One region of the Pseudomonas sp. S1_E05 genome, then DNA from elsewhere that is predicted to be linked to it. Evidence: riboswitches for the same ligand, from Rfam matches in the RefSeq annotation. Region 1 holds a riboswitch; each other region holds the start of a gene.

Region 1 (6,895 bases):
GACCTGTAGGGTGGAAGTTTCACCGCAGGCAGCGAGCCCGGCGGCCATGGTGATGACGAGAGCGAGCTGGGGCTTGCGCATGCTGAACTTCCCTAAGAATGCAGTGACCTGATCAGTAGAGAAGCGCAAGCCCGAGATGGTTCAACCGGTCAGCCGTGAGCTTCCTTGAACAACACCGCGATGCCCGGATGATAGTTGCCCGCTTCGTTGCGTAATTTGCGGTAGGCGTAGGGGAAGTACCAGGCGACCGCGCAGGAATGTTCTTTTTGCAGGTCATCGACCATGTCCTGCAGCTCTTCCGGCGTGGCGCCGTGCTGGGCTTTTTGCGGGGCCACGAACAGGCAGCCCAGTTTCAGGTCGCTGCTGTAGCTGATGCGCTTGGCGTCGCTGGTGATTTCCGCCAGCGCCTGGGTCAGGTTGAGGCTGTTGACCCGTGGCCAGCGTTGAGTGGCCTGAAGATACGCGCGCGTTTCGCTGGAGGCGATGAGCAGATTGGCGCGGGCGTTGCGTTCGCCTTCCTCAAGCTGCTTGCGGGTCTGGGTGTCTTGCAGGGTGACCATTTCGGCCATCCAGGCGGCGGCCGCGAGCAAACCCAGATTGGCTTTTTCGTCGTACCAGTAAGGCGTGTCGTTATCGCCCCGTACGGCGTTGTAGCGGTCTATACAGTCAAACCAGCGTTCCAGCAGCGGGCGCAGGAATTCCAGTCGCGGATTGCTGATAATCATGCCTTGCATGGTGCTCACCCTTGTTCTTGTGATGTGGGGTTGTGGCTCTTTGATATCACTGCTGGGAGTCTGGCACAAGATTGGCGTCATTTTATTGATCGACGGCAGTTATTCATCCGCCAGCGTCCCGGCTTTAATTGACGCTCCACCCCCAACCCTCTAACCTTCGCGGCTTGTTTCAGGTGCTCTGTGACCCAGGTCGGCAGAGTGAAACAGGGAAGCCGGTGAGTGCGTGCACGATCCCGGCGCTGCCCCCGCAACGGTAAATGAGTGAAAGCTGCGCCTTGAGCCACTGTGTCGATCGCGACATGGGAAGGCGCGCAGTCCGGCGTGATGCCGCTCATGAGCCCGGAGACCGGCCTGATTCAATCCAGCGACATCACGGTGGGCGATGTCGGGCTTCTTGCCATCTGTTTCTTGTGCCTGCCCGCCGTTATCCCGCCTCAACGGAGAGCTCCCCCATGACCGATACCCCAGATCGTGACGAACGCCATTTGGCGCGCATGTTGCGTAAAAAAGCCGTGATCGACGAACGCATCGCCAACTCGCCAAACGAATGCGGCCTGCTGCTGGTGCTCACCGGCAATGGGAAAGGCAAAAGCAGCTCGGCGTTTGGCATGCTCGCCCGTTCCATGGGCCATGGCATGCAGTGCGGCGTGGTGCAGTTCATCAAGGGTCGCAACAGTACCGGTGAAGAATTGTTTTTCCGCCGCTTCCCGGAGCAGGTGCGTTTCCACGTGATGGGCGAAGGCTTTACCTGGGAAACCCAGGACCGCCAGCGTGACATCGCTGCCGCCGAAGCGGCCTGGGCGGTGTCCCGCGAGTTGCTGCGCGATCCGTCGATTGGTCTGGTGGTGCTGGATGAGTTGAACATCGCTCTCAAGCACGGCTACCTCGACCTCGATCAGGTCCTCAGCGACCTGCAAGCGCGTCCGCCGATGCAGCACGTGGTGGTGACCGGCCGCGGCGCCAAACCCGAGATGATCGAGTTGGCCGACACCGTTACCGAAATGGGCATGATCAAGCACGCCTTCCAGGCCGGTATCAAGGCGCAGAAGGGCGTTGAACTGTGAGTGAGCCACGTCATTGCCCGGCGGTATTGATTGCCGCGCCGGCCTCCGGTCAGGGCAAGACCACCGTCACCGCCGCCCTGGCGAGGTTGCATCGCAACCAGGGGCGCAAGGTGCGCGTCTTCAAGTGTGGCCCGGACTTTCTCGACCCGATGATCCTCGAGCGCGCCAGCGGTGCGCCGGTGTATCAATTGGACATGTGGATGGTCGGCGAGCAGGAAAGCCGGCGACTGTTGTGGGAAGCCGCCGCCGAGGCTGACCTGATTCTCATTGAAGGGGTCATGGGCCTGTTCGACGGTACCCCGTCCAGCGCCGACCTGGCGCGTCACTTCGGTGTGCCTGTACTCGCGGTGATTGACGGCACGGCCATGGCGCAGACCTTTGGCGCCCTGGCACTGGGCCTGGCCCGCTATCAACCGGACCTGCCGTTTGCCGGTGTGCTGGCCAACCGGGTCGGCACCCTGCGCCATGCGCAATTGCTCGAAGGCAGCCTGACCGAAGGTTTGCGCTGGTACGGCGCGCTGTCCCGGGAAACCGGAATCGAGCTGCCGAGCCGACACCTGGGCCTGGTTCAGGCCAGTGAATTGAACGATCTGGATCTGCGTCTCGATGCTGCTGCCGATGCCCTGGCCAGCAGTTGCGAAGTCGCGCTGCCGCCCGCCGTGGCGTTTGCGGCCCCCGAAGTGATCGCGGTCGATCCTTGGCTGGCCGGCGTGCGCATTGCCGTGGCGCGTGATGAAGCCTTTGCGTTCACCTATGGCGCCAGCCTGGACCTGCTGCGGGCGATGGGCGCCGAGTTGGCATTCTTCTCGCCGATTCGCGACACGCAACTGCCGCTCGCCGACAGCCTCTACTTGCCCGGCGGTTACCCGGAACTGCACCACGTGGCGCTGGCGCAGAACACGTCGATGCTAGAAGCGATCCGCGCCCACCATGCAGCCGGCAAACCGTTGCTGGCCGAATGCGGCGGCATGCTCTACCTGCTTGATTCGTTGACCGATGTCGAGGGCACTCGCGCCGAGTTGGCCGGCTTGCTGGCGGGGGATGCGGTGATGCAGAAACGCCTGGCGGCGCTCGCCTTGCAGGCGGTTGAATTACCGGAAGGCTCGCTGCGCGGGCACACCTATCACCATTCGCTGACCACCACCGAGCTGGCTCCGATTGCTCGCGGCCTGAGCCCGAACGGGGGGCGCGGCGCGGAGGCCGTTTATCGTGAGGGGCGGATGACGGCTTCTTATGTGCATTTTTATTTTCCGTCAAATCCTCCTGCGATTGCTGCGCTTTTTGCGCCGGACCTTACGGACGCCATCGCGGGCACGCCCGCTCCTGCAGGGGGCGAGTGTATTGGTGTAGGAGCGGGCTTGCCCGCGATTAGGCCATGACCGACAACGCCTTCTCCGAGGCCGAACGCCAAGCGGTCTACCGAGCCATCGCCGAACGCCGCGACATGCGTCACTTCACGGGTGGCACCGTAGAACCTGAGCAACTGCGGCGCCTGCTCGAAGCCGCGCACCAGGCGCCGAGCGTTGGCCTGATGCAGCCGTGGCGCTTCATCCGCATCAGCGACCGCAGCCTGCGCGGCAGGATCCAGTCGCTGGTGGAGGAAGAACGCATGCGCACCGCTGAGGCCCTCGGCGAGCGCAGTGACGAATTCATGAAGCTGAAAGTCGAAGGTATCAACGACTGCGCCGAGGTGCTGATTGCGGCGCTGATGGACGACCGCGAACGGCATATTTTCGGCCGCCGCACGTTGCCGGAAATGGACATGGCCTCGTTGTCCTGCGCGATCCAGAACCTGTGGCTGGCATCCCGCGCCGAAGGGCTCGGCATGGGTTGGGTTTCGTTGTTCGAGCCCCAGGCCCTGGCTGACCTGTTGGGGCTGCCCGCCGGGGCCAAGCCTTTGGCGATTCTGTGCCTGGGGCCGGTCGAACAGTTTTATCCGGCACCGATGCTGGTGCTTGAAGGCTGGGCGCGGGTACGTCCATTAAGCGAAATGTTGTATGAGAATTATTGGGGAGTGAGTCAATGAGTGTGGCGTTGTTGAGTGTCGCTGCGGTGGCGCTGGATGCGCTGCTGGGCGAGCCCAAGCGCTGGCATCCGCTGGTCGCCTTCGGCCGTTTTGCCGACCGCATCGAACAACGTTTCAACGGGGGTGGTCGCGGCTGGCGCAGTCATGGCGTGACGGCCTGGGTGATTGCGGTCGTGCCGCTGACCTTGCTCGCCACGGCTTTTTCCTGGGCGCCTTATGTGGGTTGGATCGTCGAGATTCTCGCCCTCTATTGTGCGCTTGGCTTGCGCAGCCTGGGGGAGCACGTCGAGCCGGTTGCCAAGGCTTTGCGTAGCAATGATCTGGAGCAGGCGCGCCAGCGTGTCGGTTATCTGGTCAGTCGCCAGACCACTGAGCTGGATTCAACCGAAGTGGCCCGCGCCGCCACTGAATCGGTCCTGGAAAACGGCAGTGACGCCGTCTTCGCGGCGTTGTTCTGGTTTGCCGTGGCCGGCGCGCCAGGCGTGGTGCTCTATCGCTTGAGCAACACGCTGGACGCGATGTGGGGCTATCGCAACGAGCGTTTCGAACGCTTCGGCTGGGCGGCTGCGAAGATCGACGACGTGCTCAACTACATTCCTGCCCGATTGGTGGCGTTGACCTATGCACTGTTGGGCAAGACCCGACTCGCATTCAAATGCTGGCGCACACAAGGCCCGACCTGGGACAGCCCGAACGCCGGTCCGGTGATGGCCGCCGGGGCAGGTGCCCTGGGGGTCGAGTTGGGTGGGGCGGCGATTTATCACGGTGAGTTGCACCCGCGTCCCCAGTTGGGCGAAGGTGTGCCAGCGGACGCCGATTCCATTGATCGAGGCTGGCAACTGGTCCAGCGCGGGGTATGGTTATGGTTGCTGATTCTGTGTGTGGGAGCTGAATTTTATGCTTGAACACGGTGGTCGGTTGCGCAAGGCGGCGCTTGAATACGGCATTGCCGAAGCGGATTGGCTCGACCTGTCCAGCGGCCTTGCGCCCTGGCCGTTTGCCGTGCCGGACATTCCGCTGCGCGCCTGGGCGCGGTTGCCGGAAGCCGACGATGGCCTGGAGCAGGCGGCCTGCGAATACTACGGCGCCTCGCAGGTGCTGCCGGTAGCGGGCTCGCAAATGGCGATCCAGTTGCTGCCGCGTTTGCGTCGGGCCGGCAAGGTCGGAGTGCTGTCACCCTGTTACGCCGAACACGCCGAGGCCTGGCGCCGCAACGGCTACATCGTGCGTGAGGTGGTGGAACAGGAAGTCGATTTTTTCATCGACAACCTCGATGTGCTGGTGGTGGTCAATCCGAACAATCCAACCGGCTTGTGCATCGCGCCTACGCGTTTGCTGGAATGGCATTCCCGGTTGGCTCAACGGGGCGGCTGGCTGGTGGTGGACGAGGCGTTCATGGACAACACGCCGCAATTGAGCCTGGCACCTTTTTCCCATCAGGTCGGCCTGGTGGTGCTGCGCTCCTTTGGCAAGTTTTTTGGTTTGGCCGGCGTGCGCCTGGGGTTTGTCCTGGCCGAGCGCAAGTTGCTCAAGTTGCTTGCCGAACAAGTCGGACCCTGGGCCGTCAGTGGGCCGACCCGTGTGTTGGGGCGAGTCTGCCTGCTGGATAAACAGGCGCATGCCAGTCAGCGCGCGCGCAGCGATGCCGCCAGTGAGCGGCTGGTGACGCTGCTGGAAAAACACGGTTTCAAACCCCAGGGCGGTTGCGCCCTGTTTCAGTGGCTGAGCACCGAACACGCCGAAGAGTTGCATGAGTTCATGGCCCTGCGCGGCATCCTGCTGCGCCTGTTCTCCAGCACCAGCAGCCTGCGCTTTGGCCTGCCGGGCGAGGAAGCTGATTGGTTGCGGCTGGATCAGGCATTCGAAGCCTTTGCCAGGGAAAAACGATGACTGCGCTCCAGCCCCGGGGCTCCACCTTGATGGTACAGGGCACCACGTCCGACGCCGGTAAAAGCACGCTGGTGACGGCCTTGTGTCGTTGGGTCACTCGCCAGGGCGTCGAGGTGGTGCCGTTCAAGCCGCAGAACATGGCGCTCAACAGTGCCGTGACCGCCGACGGTGGCGAGATCGGTCGCGCACAAGCCGTGCAGGCCCAGGCGGCTTATCTCGAACCGCACACCGACATGAATCCGGTGCTGCTCAAGCCCAACAGCGACACTGGCGCCCAGGTGATCATCCACGGCCGTGCGGTCACGACGATGAATGCGGTGGCATACCACGACTACAAAGCCATCGCGATGGAAGCGGTGCTGGCTTCGCACCAGCGCTTGAGCGCGGCGTATCCAGTGGTCATGGTCGAAGGCGCGGGCTCGCCGGCAGAGATCAACTTGCGTGCCGGCGACATTGCCAATATGGGCTTCGCCGAGGCGGTGGATTGCCCGGTCGTGCTGATCGCCGATATCAATCGCGGCGGCGTGTTCGCGCACCTGGTCGGCACACTGGAGCTGTTGTCGCCCAGTGAGCAGGCTCGGGTCAAAGGCTTCATCATCAACCGTTTTCGTGGCGACATCGCCTTGCTCCAACCGGGACTCGACTGGCTGCAGGCCCGCACCGGCAAACCGGTGATCGGCGTCTTGCCCTACGTGATGGACCTGCATCTGGAAGCCGAGGACGGCATCGACCAGCGTCAGGCCGACAAGGCCGATCAGGTGCTCAAGGTGGTGGTGCCGGTGTTGCCGCGTATCAGCAACCACACCGATTTCGATCCACTGCGCCTGCACCCCCAGGTGGACTTGCAATTCATCGCCCCCGGCCAAGCCATTCCCCCCGCCGACCTGATCATTCTTCCCGGCTCCAAAAGCGTGCGCAGCGATCTGGCGTACTTGCGGGCGAATGGCTGGGACACTGCCATCACCCGCCACCTGCGTTACGGTGGCAAGGTGTTGGGGATCTGCGGTGGTCTGCAAATGCTCGGTGAACAAGTCCACGATCCGCTAGGCCTTGAAGGCGCGCCCGGTTCCAGTGCCGGCCTTGGGTTGTTGGCGTTCGAGACTCGGTTGGAAGCCGACAAACAACTGCGCAATGTGCGTGGGCGCCTGGTGCTGGAGGATGCGGACGTCATGGGTTATGAA
Region 2 (6,895 bases), 1.1 Mb from region 1:
TTCATTGGCCTGCTGCCGCTGGCCACCGCTCTTTTCGGCGTCATTCGCACAGGCGAACGGCCACGCCCGGCGTTCTGGCTGTTCTCGATATTGGGCAGCATGCTCGTTTCCGGCTTCGCCCTTTCCCAAGGCCTGAGCGCCAACCCCACCGGCGACCTCTGCATGTTATTGGCCGTCCTCGCCTGCGGCCTGGGCTACGCCGAGGGCGCAAAACTGTCACGCACGCTGGGTGGTTGGCAGGTGATTTCCTGGGCCCTGGTGCTGGCGTTGCCGGCCATGGTGTTACTAAGCGTGTGGCGTGCACCCGCTTCCTTCACCGGTGTCAGCCTTTCGGCGTGGTTCAGCCTGGGTTATGTGTCACTGTTCAGCATGTTGATCGGATTTGTATTCTGGTATCGCGGGTTGGCCCAAGGTGGCATCGCTGCCGTGGGCCAGCTGCAATTACTGCAACCTTTTTTCGGTCTGGCCCTGGCGGCCGGGCTACTGCATGAACACGTGAGCGTTGGCATGATTGCAGTGACGTTGGCGGTCATTGTGTGTGTCGCGGGTGCAAAAAGGTTCTCGAAATAAAACAGCGTGTGACCAATCATTTCGAACGAAACGTCCGGCAAACCAAACGACCGGATGGTCACCGTTTTCGATGGCACGCTTGTTCGGCATTCCCGCCTGCTGCCGAAAAAATGGTGATCGATGAAACCTCTACTGCTCACCCTGGGCGCACTCCTGATCAGCCCATGTGCCCTCGCCATGGATGGAGAGTTCTGGTACTTCCAGACAAGCGCCTACACCAAACACTGGAAACCCGATCCTGATCACAACAACCGCCAAAAGCTGATCGGCGTAGAACGCAATCGTGAAGACGGCTCGCTTTGGGGAGGCGCGACGTTTCTCAACTCCTTCGACCAGCGCTCGTACTACGGTTATTACGGGCATCGTTGGGTGGCTGACGAGTATCCGGTGTACGCCAAGCTCAGTGGCGGTCTGGTTCATGGCTACAAAGGCAAATACAAGGACCGGATTCCACTCAATCGCTACGGCGTTGCACCGGTACTTGTTCCGGCGATTGGCACGTTTTACGGGCCGGTCGGTGCCGAGCTGGTAATCCTGGGTGGCGCTGCGGCCATGATTAATGTGGGTTACCGGTACTGACCATCGGGCGCCCGATATTTCCAAAGCGCCAAGCCTTCCGCGAGCCTCAGGGTGGCGCGCGTACCACGGGCCGGTTCACTCCATGCGGATACCGGTCAGCCCGCCCTCCCCTGAAACCCAGCAATTTCCTCGGTTATTGACTGTAATCATTTTGTCATGATATCAGTTTGGCATTGCGCCAATTTTCGAGTATTTTGCCTTCCATTGTCCGATGTAGAGCTATGGAAAGCAGCAATGACCGCACAACCTTCAGCCGTAATCAAACAAGCGACTTACCTGGGCTACGAAATCCTCGTCGAAACGTTTGGCCCCATCAAAGTGGAACCCCGCGAGGCCCAAAGCCTGCAGAGCCATCACACCACGACCGTTTCGGTCTGGTACGACGGCCAGGAAATCCGGGAGGCGCGCGAGACGCCGGCGCTGAGGTTCGTGACCCGTGAGGATGCTGCAGAGCTGGGCTTGGAAATCGGCCAGATGATCGTCGATCAACGTCGCGAGTCCACCCCATCCAGCGTGACGGCCTTTAAACTGCCGCGTCTGCGGTTTTCGTTGCTCAGCTGACACACCAATGGGCTACTTGTCGTGACGCGGGTCATCCGCGTCATTGATGTACTTGAGCCCCAGAGGCCCGATCCCATACACCTGCGACACATACTCACCGGACTTCGCCCAGTGGAAGTGCGGCGTGTTCGCCGGCAGCACGACCACACTGCCCGGCCCGTAGGCCACAAGTTTGTCGGCGTCGAAGGTGCTGCCCTGGCCGATATAGAACACGCCGGAAATGACGGTATAGATGCGATCTTCCGGGTGGGTATGCGGCATCAGTTTCAAGCCGTTCGGTACTTTGACCCTGACCACATAAGGCCCCGACTGACTCGGGTTGCCAACGATCACCGCCAGTTTGGCGCCGTCGGGGAACGCGGGAAAACCCTGCCATTGCACATCTTCGCTGCGCATTGACGAAAATTGCTTGTTGTCCAGCGCCTCGGCGTTCGCGGGAGCGCAGAGGGTGGTGGTCGTCGCGGCGAGAAGCAAGGCGTGGAGAGCGTGGCGTAAGCCGATGGTTTTCATGTGTGCGTTCCCTGAAAGCTGTCGCGGCGCACCGCCTGCGAACTGGAACGCGATGATAATTTTTGCCCGGGACGCGGATAAATCACGTCCCGGGCACTTCTGTTCTTACACCGCGTAACAAACTATCGAGGGTTGTTACGCAGAATGGAGAAGTTCAGCGCGGCGGCGACGCAGAGCCAGGCGAGGTAGGGAAACAGGATCAAACCGGTAATCAGGTCCAGGCGCAGGGCCATGACGACCATGGCCGCGACCACCAGCCACAACACCACCAGAATCACCATCCCCGCCAACACGTGATGCGCGCCGAAGAATACCGGCGTCCACAAGGTGTTGAGCGCGATTTGCGCGGCCCAGAGTGCCAACACGATCTGGCTGCCGGGGATCAGGCTCAAGCGGTAGCCGGCCCAGGCGAGCAGCAGGTAGATGATCGTCCAGGCAACCGGGAACAACCAGTTGGGCGGCGTGAAGCCTGGCTTGACCAGCGAGTGGTACCACTCGCCCGGCTTGAACAGCACACCGGTGCTGGCGGCCGCCGCGCAGGCCAGGAGGAAGATGAAGAAGGTCATGGTCATGATCGGTCCCTGTGTCGGTGTATTTGGAACTTGGACGGGTGCTGACCCGTTAAAAGTTCACGGCGTACAAGGTGAAAAAAACCACGTTCCCCCTCGGCGGCCTGATCGACTACCATACGCCGCCGGTTCCCGAACGGGACTAATAGGGAATTCGAAACGCCGCAACGGGCGTCAATCGAAACTGCCCCCGCAACTGTAGGTGCTGAGCCTGCTCCTCGATAGTCACTGGACCTGATCCGGGAAGGCTGGAGCGTGGCGACGACGCATCAGTCAGGAGACCTGCCGGCCAGACAAATCACTAACCGGCGGGGTGTCCGGGGAGGACATCCGTGCCGAGCGGCCTTGCCCTGCTTTTACAGCAGCGTTCGATGGTGTGTTTCCAGACCCGTACCGCGCCCGTTTCAAGTACGGTTCAAATGGAGATTGCCCCATGCTGTTGCCCCGCCTTACTGCGCTGTTCACCAGCCTTGGCCTGTGCGCCTTCGCACAAGCCGCCCCGACGCAGTACCCGCTGACCATCGACAACTGCGGCACTCCCCTCACCTTTGCTCACGCGCCAACCCGCGCCGTGACGATTGGACAGGCTGGCACCGAGATGCTGTATGCCTTGGGCCTGGGCAACAAGGTGGCCGCCACTTCGCTGTGGTTCAACGATGTGCTGCCGGCTTACAAGACGCAAAACGACAAGGTCGAACGCCTGGCGAACAACGAGCCGAGTTTTGAAGCCGTGATCGGCAAGCGTCCGGAACTGGTGACCGTGGAGTTCGAATGGATGGTCGGGCCACAAGGCGCGGTCGGCACCCGTGAACAGTTTCATGAACTGAAGATCGCGACCTATCTGCTCCCGTCCGACTGCGAGGGCAAGGACAATCGGGTAGGCGCCGACGGCACGCGCCTGGAGCCGTTTCGCATTGACACCATTTACAAGAGCATCGAGCAACTGGCACAGATTTTCGACGTGCAGGACCGTGGCGAGCAGTGGGTCACCGAGCTTAAAGCCAAGCTGGCCGCCTCCGTGGCCAAGGTCCAGCAAAAAGGTGGCAAACAGGCCAGTGCCCTGGTGTGGTTTTCCAGCACCGACATGAACGTCGATCCGTTTGTGGCCGGGCACAAGGGCATTCCGGACTTCATGCTCAGCACCCTGGGCGTGCGTAACGTGGTGGACTCCAATGAAGAATGGCCAACCGTGGGCTGGGAAACCATCGCCAAGGCCAACCCGACTTTCCTGGTGATCGCACGCATGGACCGTCGCCGCTTCCCGGCGGATGACCATGAGAAAAAACTGGCCTTCCTGCGCAGCGATCCGGTCACCCGCAACATGGACGCGGTGAAGCACAACCGCATCATCATCGTCGACGCCATGGCCCTGCAGGCCAGCGCTCGGATGTTCGACGGCCTCGAGCAACTGGCCACGGCCATCGACGGTTACGATCTGCCGAAATGACTGCAACCTTGATACGTACACTGCTTGCGCTGGGGATGCTGTCGCTGGCGGTGCTGGCGGGTGTTGCCATTGGTGAAACGCCCATCGACCCGCTCGTGGTGCTCCAGGTGCTGGCCAATAAACTGTGGGGCGCGGGTTATGCGCTGAACCCCATCGATGAAGGCATCGTCTGGAACTACCGCCTGACCCGCGCGCTGGTGGCCGCCGCTTGCGGCGCCGGGCTGGCGACGTGCGGAGTCATCTTGCAATCCTTGTTGCGCAATCCGTTGGCGGAACCTTATCTGCTGGGCATCAGCGCGGGTGCTTCGACGGGTGCCGTCCTGGTAGCGTTGCTGGGTGTCGGCGCGGGTTTGCTGACGTTGTCGGCGGGGGCCTTTGTCGGCGCCATGACCGCCTTTGCGCTGGTGGTGTTGCTGGCGCGAGTCAGCGGTACGTCGGGGGGGACCGGGCAGATTATCCTGGCGGGCATTGCCGGGTCGCAACTATTCAATGCAATGACCGCATTCCTGATCACCAAGTCCGCCAGTTCCGAGCAGGCGCGCGGCATTCTGTTCTGGTTGCTGGGCAATCTCAGTGGTGTGCGCTGGCCGTCGGTGTGGCTGGCGGTACCGGTGGCCGTCGCTGGCCTGGTCGTGTGTTTATGGCATCGGCGTGCGCTGGATGCGTTTACCTTTGGCGTCGACTCGGCGGCGTCATTGGGCATTGCGGTACGGCGCGTGCAGTTGGTGCTCATTGGTTGCGCAGCGCTGGTGACGGCGGTGATGGTGTCGATTGTCGGCTCCATCGGCTTCGTCGGGCTGGTGATTCCCCATGCGGCTCGGCTGATGCTGGGCACCGGGCATTCGCGGCTGTTACCGGCCAGCGCCTTGGGCGGTGCGTTGTTCCTGATTGCAGCGGATGTGTTATCGCGAACCTTGATCAAGGGTCAGGTGATTCCGGTCGGTGTGATTACCGCACTGGTTGGCGCACCGGTGTTTGCGCTGATTCTGATTGGTCGGAGGAATGCTCGATGAGTGTCTTAAGCTGCTCTGGCCTGGGCTTTCGCGTGCGGGACGCCGAACTGCTCAATGACATTGATCTTGAGGTCCGGTTGGGCGAAACCCTGGGCATTGTCGGACCGAATGGATCGGGCAAATCGACGCTGCTGAAGTTGCTCGCCGGTTTGCGTCCACCGGCGACCGGAGAAGTGCGCCTGGGTGGCCAGCGCTTGGGCGAGCTGTCGCGACGCAGCATCGCGCAGCAGTTGGCAGTGGTCGAGCAACAGGCGGATACCGACGAGGCCATTCGGGTATTTGATGCGGTGGCGTTGGGGCGTACACCGTGGCTGTCAGCGTTGAGCCCATGGTCGAGCGAAGATGACGCCATTGTCCGCCAGGCGTTGCATGACGTGGATGCCGCGCACCTGAGCAAGCGCACCTGGCGCAGCCTGTCGGGTGGCGAGCGCCAACGCGTGCACATCGCCCGAGCCCTCGCCCAACGGCCGCAGATCTTGTTGTTGGATGAGCCAACCAATCATCTGGATATCCAGCATCAACTGGCGATTCTTCGCGAGGTGCAATCATTGCCTGTCACCACATTGATTGCACTGCATGACCTCAATCAGGCGCTGACGTGTGATCGCCTGGCGGTGCTTGATCACGGCCGGTTAGTGGCGCTCGGCAAACCGCTTGAGGTGCTGACGCCGCAACGGTTGCTCGACACCTTTGGCGTGCAGGCACATTACCTCACCGACCCGTTCGATGGCGCGCAGATACTGAGGTTGCGCTCTACCTGATGCCGCGTTGATGCAGGAGCGAGCACGCTCGCGATGGAGTCAGAGCCACCGCCGGGCATCAGGCCGCCAGCGTCTACGCCAACGACCATCGCGAGTGAAACTCCTGCATGTCATGCGTTGATCAGCGAATAAACGCCGCCAGATCGGCATTCAATTTATCGATCGCAGCCTTGAAGTCCTTGGTGCTGATTTTCTCGCTCTCGTTCGACAACTGGGTGCCGAATACCTTGCGCACGACCTTGGCTACGGTCTGGTTGGTCTTGGCGTCGATGAATTCGGCTTCGATGAACAGGTTGGTGTCTTGATCGCGGTAACCGGTAGCCGCCTGTGTCGCCCCGACCACGGCCGCGATAGGGACGACTTCGTACCATTTCATGCCTTCGTTGGACGCACTCACGCCGGTGATCGCGGCACGCAGGATCAGCGCCTTGGAGCCGGCAGGTGCCGTGCTGCTCACCACCCGGTATTTCTGCCCCAGCGTGCTTTTGGCCTTTCCGGTCATGTAGCTCTGCAATTCGTCCAGGGTCTGCCGGTTCACCCGCTCATTGGGCTTGGGCGCCGGATAGAGTTCCAGCCTGTTGAACACCACCGTGTCGTATGCATTCGGATTCCACGACGGGCTGACCCAGCGCATGGCTGTCTCGCCACTCGTCGTGGTGACTTCACTGAGGTTGTTGTAGTTGGGAAGAAAGCCCGAGTATTGAGCGCGCTCTGTCACTTTCGAGGTGCAACCGCCGAGCAAAAGAACCGCCAATGTCACGCCGACAAACAGGTTACGGGATAGCTTCATGGGCAATGCTCCTGGAAAATCAGGGTTTGATGAGGAGAACATCTGGAACCGCAAGCTCGCCGTTATCATCGGTTCGCCTGCGCTACGTCACCGCA
Region 3 (6,895 bases), 1.5 Mb from region 1:
GCTGAAATGGCTAGGGGATTGCTCCTACTCGGTGTATCTGATGCACGTGTTGGTGTTGTCGGCAGGCGGCTTTATCGCGCAGCGCTACGGGGTAAACCCGTACGTGATGTTCATCGTATGCGTCCTTGCCATCGGCGCAGGGTCTTGGGCAAGTTATCAATGGGTGGAAAAGTGCAGCTATCGGTGGCTAAAACAGCGGATTGACGGCGAATTCGCTCGCCAAAGTCAGTCGGTTATTTCCCGACAAAAATACTAGGACTTTGTGCGGCGCGATGATTGGCGTAAACTGCGCCCAAGCCTGTGAGGAGTTTCCATGACTGCTATTACTATCACCGACGCCGCCCACGATTACCTGGCCGATCTGCTCTCCAAGCAGAACACTCCAGGCATCGGCATCCGCGTCTTCATCACCCAGCCCGGCACCCAATACGCCGAAACCTGCATTGCCTATTGCAAGCCGGGCGAGGAAAAACCCGAAGACACCGCACTGGGGCTGAAAAGCTTCACTGCCTACATCGACTCGTTCAGCGAAGCTTTCCTGGATGACGCGGTCGTGGACTACGCCACCGACCGTATGGGTGGCCAACTGACCATCAAGGCGCCAAACGCCAAAGTACCGATGGTCAACGCCGACAGCCCGATCAACGAGCGTATCAACTACTACCTGCAAACCGAGATCAACCCGGGGCTGGCCAGCCACGGCGGTCAGGTCAGCCTGATCGACGTGGTGGAGGACGGCATCGCCGTTCTGCAGTTCGGCGGCGGTTGCCAGGGCTGTGGCCAGGCCGACGTAACCTTGAAGGAAGGCATCGAGCGGACCTTGCTCGAGCGCATCCCCGAGCTCAAGGGCGTTCGCGACGTGACCGACCACACGCAGAAAGAAAACGCCTACTACTAAGGTGTTCGCTGCGACATGAAAAACGGCGCCCCGTGAGCGCCGTTTTTTTATGCGTCAAATTCGAGGGCCTCAAGGGCGATACAGATGCGCATGCCCAGCCCGATACAACGACGACTCACTGAACTGATCACTGCCCAGCACCCGCCCAACCAGAATCAACGCCGTGCGCCGAAACCCCTTGGCTTCAACCTTTGCGGCAATATCCTCGATCGTCCCCACTACCCAGTCCTGATCCGGCCAGGTCGCCCGGTGTATCACGGCAATGGGGCAATCGGCGCCGTAATGCGGCAGCAATTCAGCCAGGATTTTGCGCAAATGGTTGACGCCCAGATGAATCGCCATGGTCGCTCCGTGCTGCGCCAGACTGCCCAGCTCTTCACCGACCGGCATCGCGGTCTTATCGGCGTAACGGGTCAGGATCACACTCTGTGATACGTCCGGCAGGGTCAGTTCTGCGCCCAGCAACGCGGCGCAGGCCGCCGTCGCAGTGACGCCGGGGACGACCTCGAATGGTATGCCCAGCTCGCGCAAATAGCGGATCTGCTCGCCAATCGCGCCATACAGGGACGGGTCGCCGGAATGCACCCGCGCCACGTCCTGGCCATTGGCATGGGCGGCCTTGATCAGTTCGATGATCTGCTCCAGGTGCAGTTCGGCGCTGTTGACCACCTGTTCGGCGCTATGGCCTTCCAGCACGGCGGCGGGCACAAGGGAGCCGGCGTAGATGATCACCGGACAGCTGCGGATCAGGCGCTGGCCTTTGACCGTGATCATTTCCGGATCGCCGGGACCTGCGCCAATGAAGTAGACGGTCATCGTCGTTTCCTGTCAAAAAAGGGTTGGGCAAGGCTTCAGATGAAGATTGCTCATGTTCAGGGGCGGGGATTATCGGGATTTTACGCTGCGCCGGCCAATGCCAGTGTCGCCTGGGCGTATTTTTGTCGTGAAATCAGCAAGGTCGCCGGTGCCTGAGCGAGTTGTTCGGCGAGGGCGAGGGCGGTGCTCTCGGCCACGCCGTAGCAGCCGGTGCGTTCGAAGGCGATCTGCGAACGGTGGCTTAAGCACGGCTCGTAGGGCGCCAGTTGTTCACTGTTGAAATACGTCAGCGGCAGGTCGAGTTGTGCAGCCAGTTCGATCAGGCCGGGCTCGTCACGTTTCAGGTCGATGCTGGCCAGGGCCTGTATTTGACGCAGTTCGATTTGATGAGCCTGGAGGACCTGGTCGAGCAAAGCGCGCAGCGTTTCGACCGGGCAGCCGCGCTGACAGCCCAGGCCGACCACCAGGGTCGGCGCTGTGCTTTCAATGATCATGCCTGGTTCTGACGACGGAACAGCCAGGCGCTGAGCAAGCCAAGGGCCAACCAAAACGCGACGTTAGTCAGTTGCGAAGCCATCTTGAATTGCGTTTCCAACGCTTCTGGCGCGAGCATCGAATGCACCTCCGGCTGCGGTGCGCCGATCACATGCGGAACGGCGATGATCGCCACGCCCAGCAATTTCATCAGCCAATGGCGGCTGAACACGATCAGGGCAATGCCGACAGCGGTCGAAGCGGCGGTGCCGATCCACCACATTTGCCGTTGCGCGAGATCCGCCGCGGCGGTGCCCGGCAGTTCAGGGGGCAGGCCGAGGGTTGGCGCCAGCACGAAAGTGGCGTAGCCCGCCAGGCCCCAGAGCAGGCCCTGTGCAGTTTTGGTCGGTGCGCGCAGGGTGTAGAGGCCGGCGAGCATCAGTGCAAAACCGACGGCGACGACAAGGTTGCCACCGGTGGTCGACAGCACGCGCTGCCAGCCGTCTTCCGGCTCCCAGGCTTCGGTGTCGTGGTTGTGCGCGGCCGTGCCGGCAGCGTGTTCATGCACTTCAACGGCGGCAGGCTCGGATTTCTCGTAGGTTTCGGCCTGCAAAATCAGCGGCGAAACCCAGAAACTTTGCAGCAGCGTGAGCAGCAGGGCGGCCAGCAGTCCGGAAAAACCTGCGGTTTGCGCGATACGCTTGATCATGTCGTCAGGTCTCAATGGCAAGGGAACGCGGCGCTGTGGCGGGTATCGTGGGCGGCGTTGTGGACCGCTTCGATGTGCGAGAAACCGGCGAAGTAGACCAGGCACGCGCCCAGGATTGATGCGCAGACGGCGACGGTCAGGCGTTGGGTCAGGGTGGTTGTGTGGCTGCTGGCCGGTGCGTGGCCGGTGCTGCTGATGATCGACATGGCGCTTCCCTCTGTTCTGTCAGGGTGACGAGAGCGCATGCAGACACCCTGCGTAGCGTGCACGCAGAGGTTCAAACAGCGCCCGCCCACCGCGGGTTTGTTGTTTTCGTGATCGTATCGTCACTGTGTGTTGCGGGCCGGTCTCCGGGCTCGCGAGGGGCTTGGGCATCTGCCGAAACCTGCAAGAATCGCCTTCCCATGCCGATGATCGGCACAGTGGATCTGATTCTTCGCTCGCTTACCGTTGCGGGGGCAGCACCGGACTGACATGGGCTTGAGTAAAGCACATGATTCACCGGTTTCCCGTTTCACCCTGTGAAGGGCACCCGTAACAAGGCGTGTAGGAGAGCATGGGGCGGCTTTGCCGTCAATCGAGACCGGGTCGCGCCCATCGCGAGCAAGCCCGCTCCCACAGGGGACTGCGGACACCGGCCCATTGTGGGAGCGGGCTTGCCCGCGATGGCGTCCCGATTGCCGCCACAAGAATTTGACCCGCCCACAGACCATGCGTAGCCTTGTCGCTTCGAGGTTCTTCGCCATTGTCGAAGCTAAGAAGGGAACGCGGTCAATGCCGCGGCTGCCCCCGCAACTGTGAATGGTGATGTTCGCTGCCACGCCACTGCAAGCCCTGCACAATGGGTTCGCGGGAAGGCGCAGCGAATGCCGGGCCAACCGCCCGGCACACTGTCAGCCAGGAGACCTGCCTCGATCCAGATTCTCACTACAACCGGGCGGGGTGATCCGGTGGCGAAACTCTTGCGCGCACCGCTGTTGCAGCGCTTGTCGTCCCGTATGCCCGCCACCTTGCCAAAGGGCATCCGATGAAAACACTGGCCAAACTCCCCGTCACCATCGTCACCGGCTTTCTCGGCTCGGGCAAGACCACCTTGCTGCGCCACATGCTCGACAACGCCCAGGGCCGTCGTATCGCCGTAATCGTCAACGAGTTCGGCGAGCTGGGCATCGATGGCGAAATCCTCAAGCAGTGCTCCATCGGCTGCACCGAGGAAGAAGCCGTCGGTCGTGTCTTCGAACTGGCCAACGGCTGCCTGTGCTGCACCGTGCAGGAGGAGTTCTTCCCGGTGATGCGCGAACTGGTGGCGCGCCGGGGCGATCTCGACCACATCCTCATCGAAACCTCTGGCCTGGCACTGCCCAAACCATTGGTGCAAGCCTTTCAGTGGCCGGAAATCCGCAGCGCCTGCACAGTCGACGCGGTGATCACCGTGGTCGACAGCCCGGCCGTCGCTGCCGGCACTTTCGCCGCATTCCCGGATCAAGTCGACGCCCAGCGTAAACTCGATCCGAACCTGGACCACGAGTCGCCCCTGCACGAGCTGTTCGCCGACCAACTGGCCAGCGCCGACCTGGTGATTCTCAACAAGGCCGACCTGATCAACCCTGAAGACCTGGCTCGCGTGCGCCTGGAAGTCGCCGAAGAATTGCCGCCGGCGGTCAAGATCATCGAAGCCAGCAGCGGTCGCTTGCCGCTCGATGTGCTGATCGGCCTGGGTGCCGGTTCCGAAGAACACATCGACAGCCGTCACAGTCACCACGATCACCACCACGAAGGCGAGGACGATCACGATCACGACGCGTTCGACTCCATCTCCATCGAATTGCCCCAGGCCGACGAGAGCCTGTTGCTGGATGCGCTGACCCAGTTGGTGATCAAGCACGACATCCTGCGCGTCAAGGGCTTTGCGGCCATCCCCAACAAGCCCATGCGCCTGCTGATCCAAGGTGTGGGCACACGTTTCGACAAGCACTTCGACCGCCAGTGGGGCGCCGATGAAGCGCGCACCACACGCCTGGTGCTGATCGGCCAGGCGCTGGACGCCGTGCAACTCGAAGCGCAACTGCGCGCCGCGCTCAGCGTGTAACCCATGCACCTGCTCAGGACCCAGCCCGGCGGTTTCGTGTCGGATGACAACATCGCCGACCTTGGACAAACCCCCGCCGAGCTGGTGATCCTGTGCAGTGGCGACTCCAGCCTCGCCTTGCTCGCCGAGGCCGCGCAACAGTTACCCGACGATTACCCGAGCGTGCGCCTGGCCAATCCGATGCAGGTGCAGAATCACGCCTCGGTGGATTTGTACGTCGATGAAGTGTTGCGCCATGCCAAGGTGATCCTGATTTCGCTGCACGGCGGCATCGCCTATTGGCGCTATGGCGTCGAGCAACTGATCGAGCTGTCCCGGCGCGGCGTGCAATTGATTCTGGTGCCCGGTGACGACCGCCCGGACCCCGAACTCAGCGACCTGAGCACGGTAGCGGTCGAAGAGCGTGACCGGCTCTGGCACTACCTGCGCCAGGGCGGCATGGCCAACGCCCTGGACCTGTTCCGCTGTTTGGCGAGTCGCTGGCTCGGTCGCGATTACACCTGGAGTGAACCGCAAGCCCTGCCGCGCACCGCGATCTATCACCCGAGCAAAAGCCCGGCTGTGCTCAGCGACTGGCAAGCCGTCTGGGAGGCCGGGAAGCCAATGGCGGCAGTGCTGTTTTACCGCTCGCACTTGCAGGCGGCGAACACGGGCTTCATCGATGTGTTCTGCCAGCGCTTGCAAGCGGCGGGGCTCAATCCCTTGCCGATTGCGGTGGCCAGCCTGAAAGAGCCCGGTTGCCTGACGGTGGTCGAGGACTGGCTGGACCAGGTCGACGCGGCGGTGATCCTCAACACCACCGGCTTTGCTCAATCCAGCCCGGAAGCGCCGCACCTGCGTCCGTTTCGTCGCAATATCCCGGTGATCCAGGCCATCTGTGCCCAGGACAACGAGCCCGGCTGGCGTGACAGCGAGCAAGGGCTGGGCCCGCGTGACCTGGCGATGCACATTGCGCTGCCGGAGCTGGATGGACGCATCATCAGCCGCCCGATCAGTTTCAAGGACCTGGCCTGGCGCAGCGAACGCAGCCAGTCCGATGTGGTGTGCTACCGGGCAGCGCCCGAGCGCATGGATTTTGTCGCTGAGCTGGCGCGGCGCTGGGTGGAACTTGCGCGGGTGCCCAACGGGGAGAAACGCATTGCCTTGATCCTCGCCAATTATCCGACCCGGGATGGGCGCATTGGCAACGGCGTCGGCCTCGATACGCCGGCCGCCGCCCTGAACATCCTTCGGGCGTTGCACGAGCAAGGTTACCCGCTGCCGGCCGAATTGCCGGACAGCGGCACCGCGTTGATCCAGCAATTGCTCGGTGGCGTCAGCAATGACCTCGACAATCTCGACCAGCGTCCGTGCCATCAGAGCCTCGCGCTGGATGACTACACGCGACTGTTCGATGCCTTGCCCGAAGCCAATCGGCGGGCGGTGCTGGAGCGCTGGGGCGAGCCGGAGCAAGACCCGATGTGCCGGGGAGGGCGAATGATGATCGCCGGGCTGCGCTTGGGCCTGACGTTTGTCGGCATCCAGCCGGCCCGTGGCTATCAGGTGGACCCGAGCGCGGTCTATCACGACCCGGACCTGGTGCCGCCGCATGGCTACCTGGCGTTCTACTTCTGGTTGCGTCACGCCTACGGTGCGCACGGTGTGATTCACGTGGGCAAGCACGGCAACCTCGAATGGTTGCCGGGCAAGGGCGTTGGCCTGTCGGAAAACTGCTGGCCGGACGCGTTGCTCGGGCCGCTACCGAATATCTACCCGTTCATCGTCAACGATCCGGGCGAGGGCGCCCAGGCCAAACGGCGCACGCAAGCGGTGATCATCGATCACCTGATGCCACCGCTCACCCGCGCAGAAACCTACGGGCCGCTGCGCAACCTGGAATTGTTGGCCGACGAGTATTACGAAGCGCAAC

What was found. A riboswitch is a leader RNA that binds a small molecule or an ion and turns the genes downstream of it on or off. The one in region 1 is predicted to bind cobalamin.
Region 2: it holds a riboswitch for cobalamin, as region 1 does, so the genes downstream of both, AB4N33_RS08395 (ABC transporter substrate-binding protein) here and cobO (cob(I)yrinic acid a,c-diamide adenosyltransferase) in region 1, are expected to answer to the same signal.
Region 3: it holds a riboswitch for cobalamin, as region 1 does, so the genes downstream of both, cobW (cobalamin biosynthesis protein CobW) here and cobO (cob(I)yrinic acid a,c-diamide adenosyltransferase) in region 1, are expected to answer to the same signal.

What each region holds. Positions count from the first base shown of each region.
Region 1 covers NZ_JBFRHM010000001.1:2,978,583-2,985,477, reverse strand. Annotated here, with positions in the region: gene AB4N33_RS13765 (PQQ-dependent sugar dehydrogenase) at 1-81, opposite strand, end outside; gene AB4N33_RS13760 (hypothetical protein) at 150-734, opposite strand; cobalamin riboswitch at 889-1,103, shown strand; gene cobO (cob(I)yrinic acid a,c-diamide adenosyltransferase) at 1,187-1,798, shown strand; gene AB4N33_RS13750 (cobyrinate a,c-diamide synthase) at 1,795-3,177, shown strand; gene bluB (5,6-dimethylbenzimidazole synthase) at 3,174-3,824, shown strand; gene cbiB (adenosylcobinamide-phosphate synthase CbiB) at 3,821-4,729, shown strand; gene cobD (threonine-phosphate decarboxylase CobD) at 4,722-5,714, shown strand; gene AB4N33_RS13730 (cobyric acid synthase) at 5,711-6,895, shown strand, end outside.
Region 2 covers NZ_JBFRHM010000001.1:1,840,977-1,847,871, forward strand. Annotated here, with positions in the region: gene AB4N33_RS08370 (DMT family transporter) at 1-570, shown strand, start outside; gene AB4N33_RS08375 (sn-glycerol-3-phosphate transporter) at 691-1,149, shown strand; gene AB4N33_RS08380 (hypothetical protein) at 1,384-1,710, shown strand; gene AB4N33_RS08385 (cupin domain-containing protein) at 1,723-2,220, opposite strand; gene tspO (tryptophan-rich sensory protein TspO) at 2,343-2,786, opposite strand; cobalamin riboswitch at 2,899-3,093, shown strand; gene AB4N33_RS08395 (ABC transporter substrate-binding protein) at 3,223-4,236, shown strand; gene AB4N33_RS08400 (FecCD family ABC transporter permease) at 4,245-5,249, shown strand; gene AB4N33_RS08405 (ABC transporter ATP-binding protein) at 5,246-6,010, shown strand; gene AB4N33_RS08410 (DUF3313 domain-containing protein) at 6,132-6,800, opposite strand; gene AB4N33_RS08415 (hypothetical protein) at 6,866-6,895, opposite strand, start outside.
Region 3 covers NZ_JBFRHM010000001.1:1,454,855-1,461,749, forward strand. Annotated here, with positions in the region: gene AB4N33_RS06765 (acyltransferase family protein) at 1-256, shown strand, start outside; gene nfuA (Fe-S biogenesis protein NfuA) at 314-898, shown strand; gene cobM (precorrin-4 C(11)-methyltransferase) at 968-1,714, opposite strand; gene AB4N33_RS06780 (cobalamin biosynthesis protein) at 1,795-2,208, opposite strand; gene AB4N33_RS06785 (CbtA family protein) at 2,205-2,897, opposite strand; gene AB4N33_RS06790 (CbtB domain-containing protein) at 2,909-3,103, opposite strand; cobalamin riboswitch at 3,222-3,448, opposite strand; cobalamin riboswitch at 3,613-3,825, shown strand; gene cobW (cobalamin biosynthesis protein CobW) at 3,925-4,986, shown strand; gene cobN (cobaltochelatase subunit CobN) at 4,990-6,895, shown strand, end outside.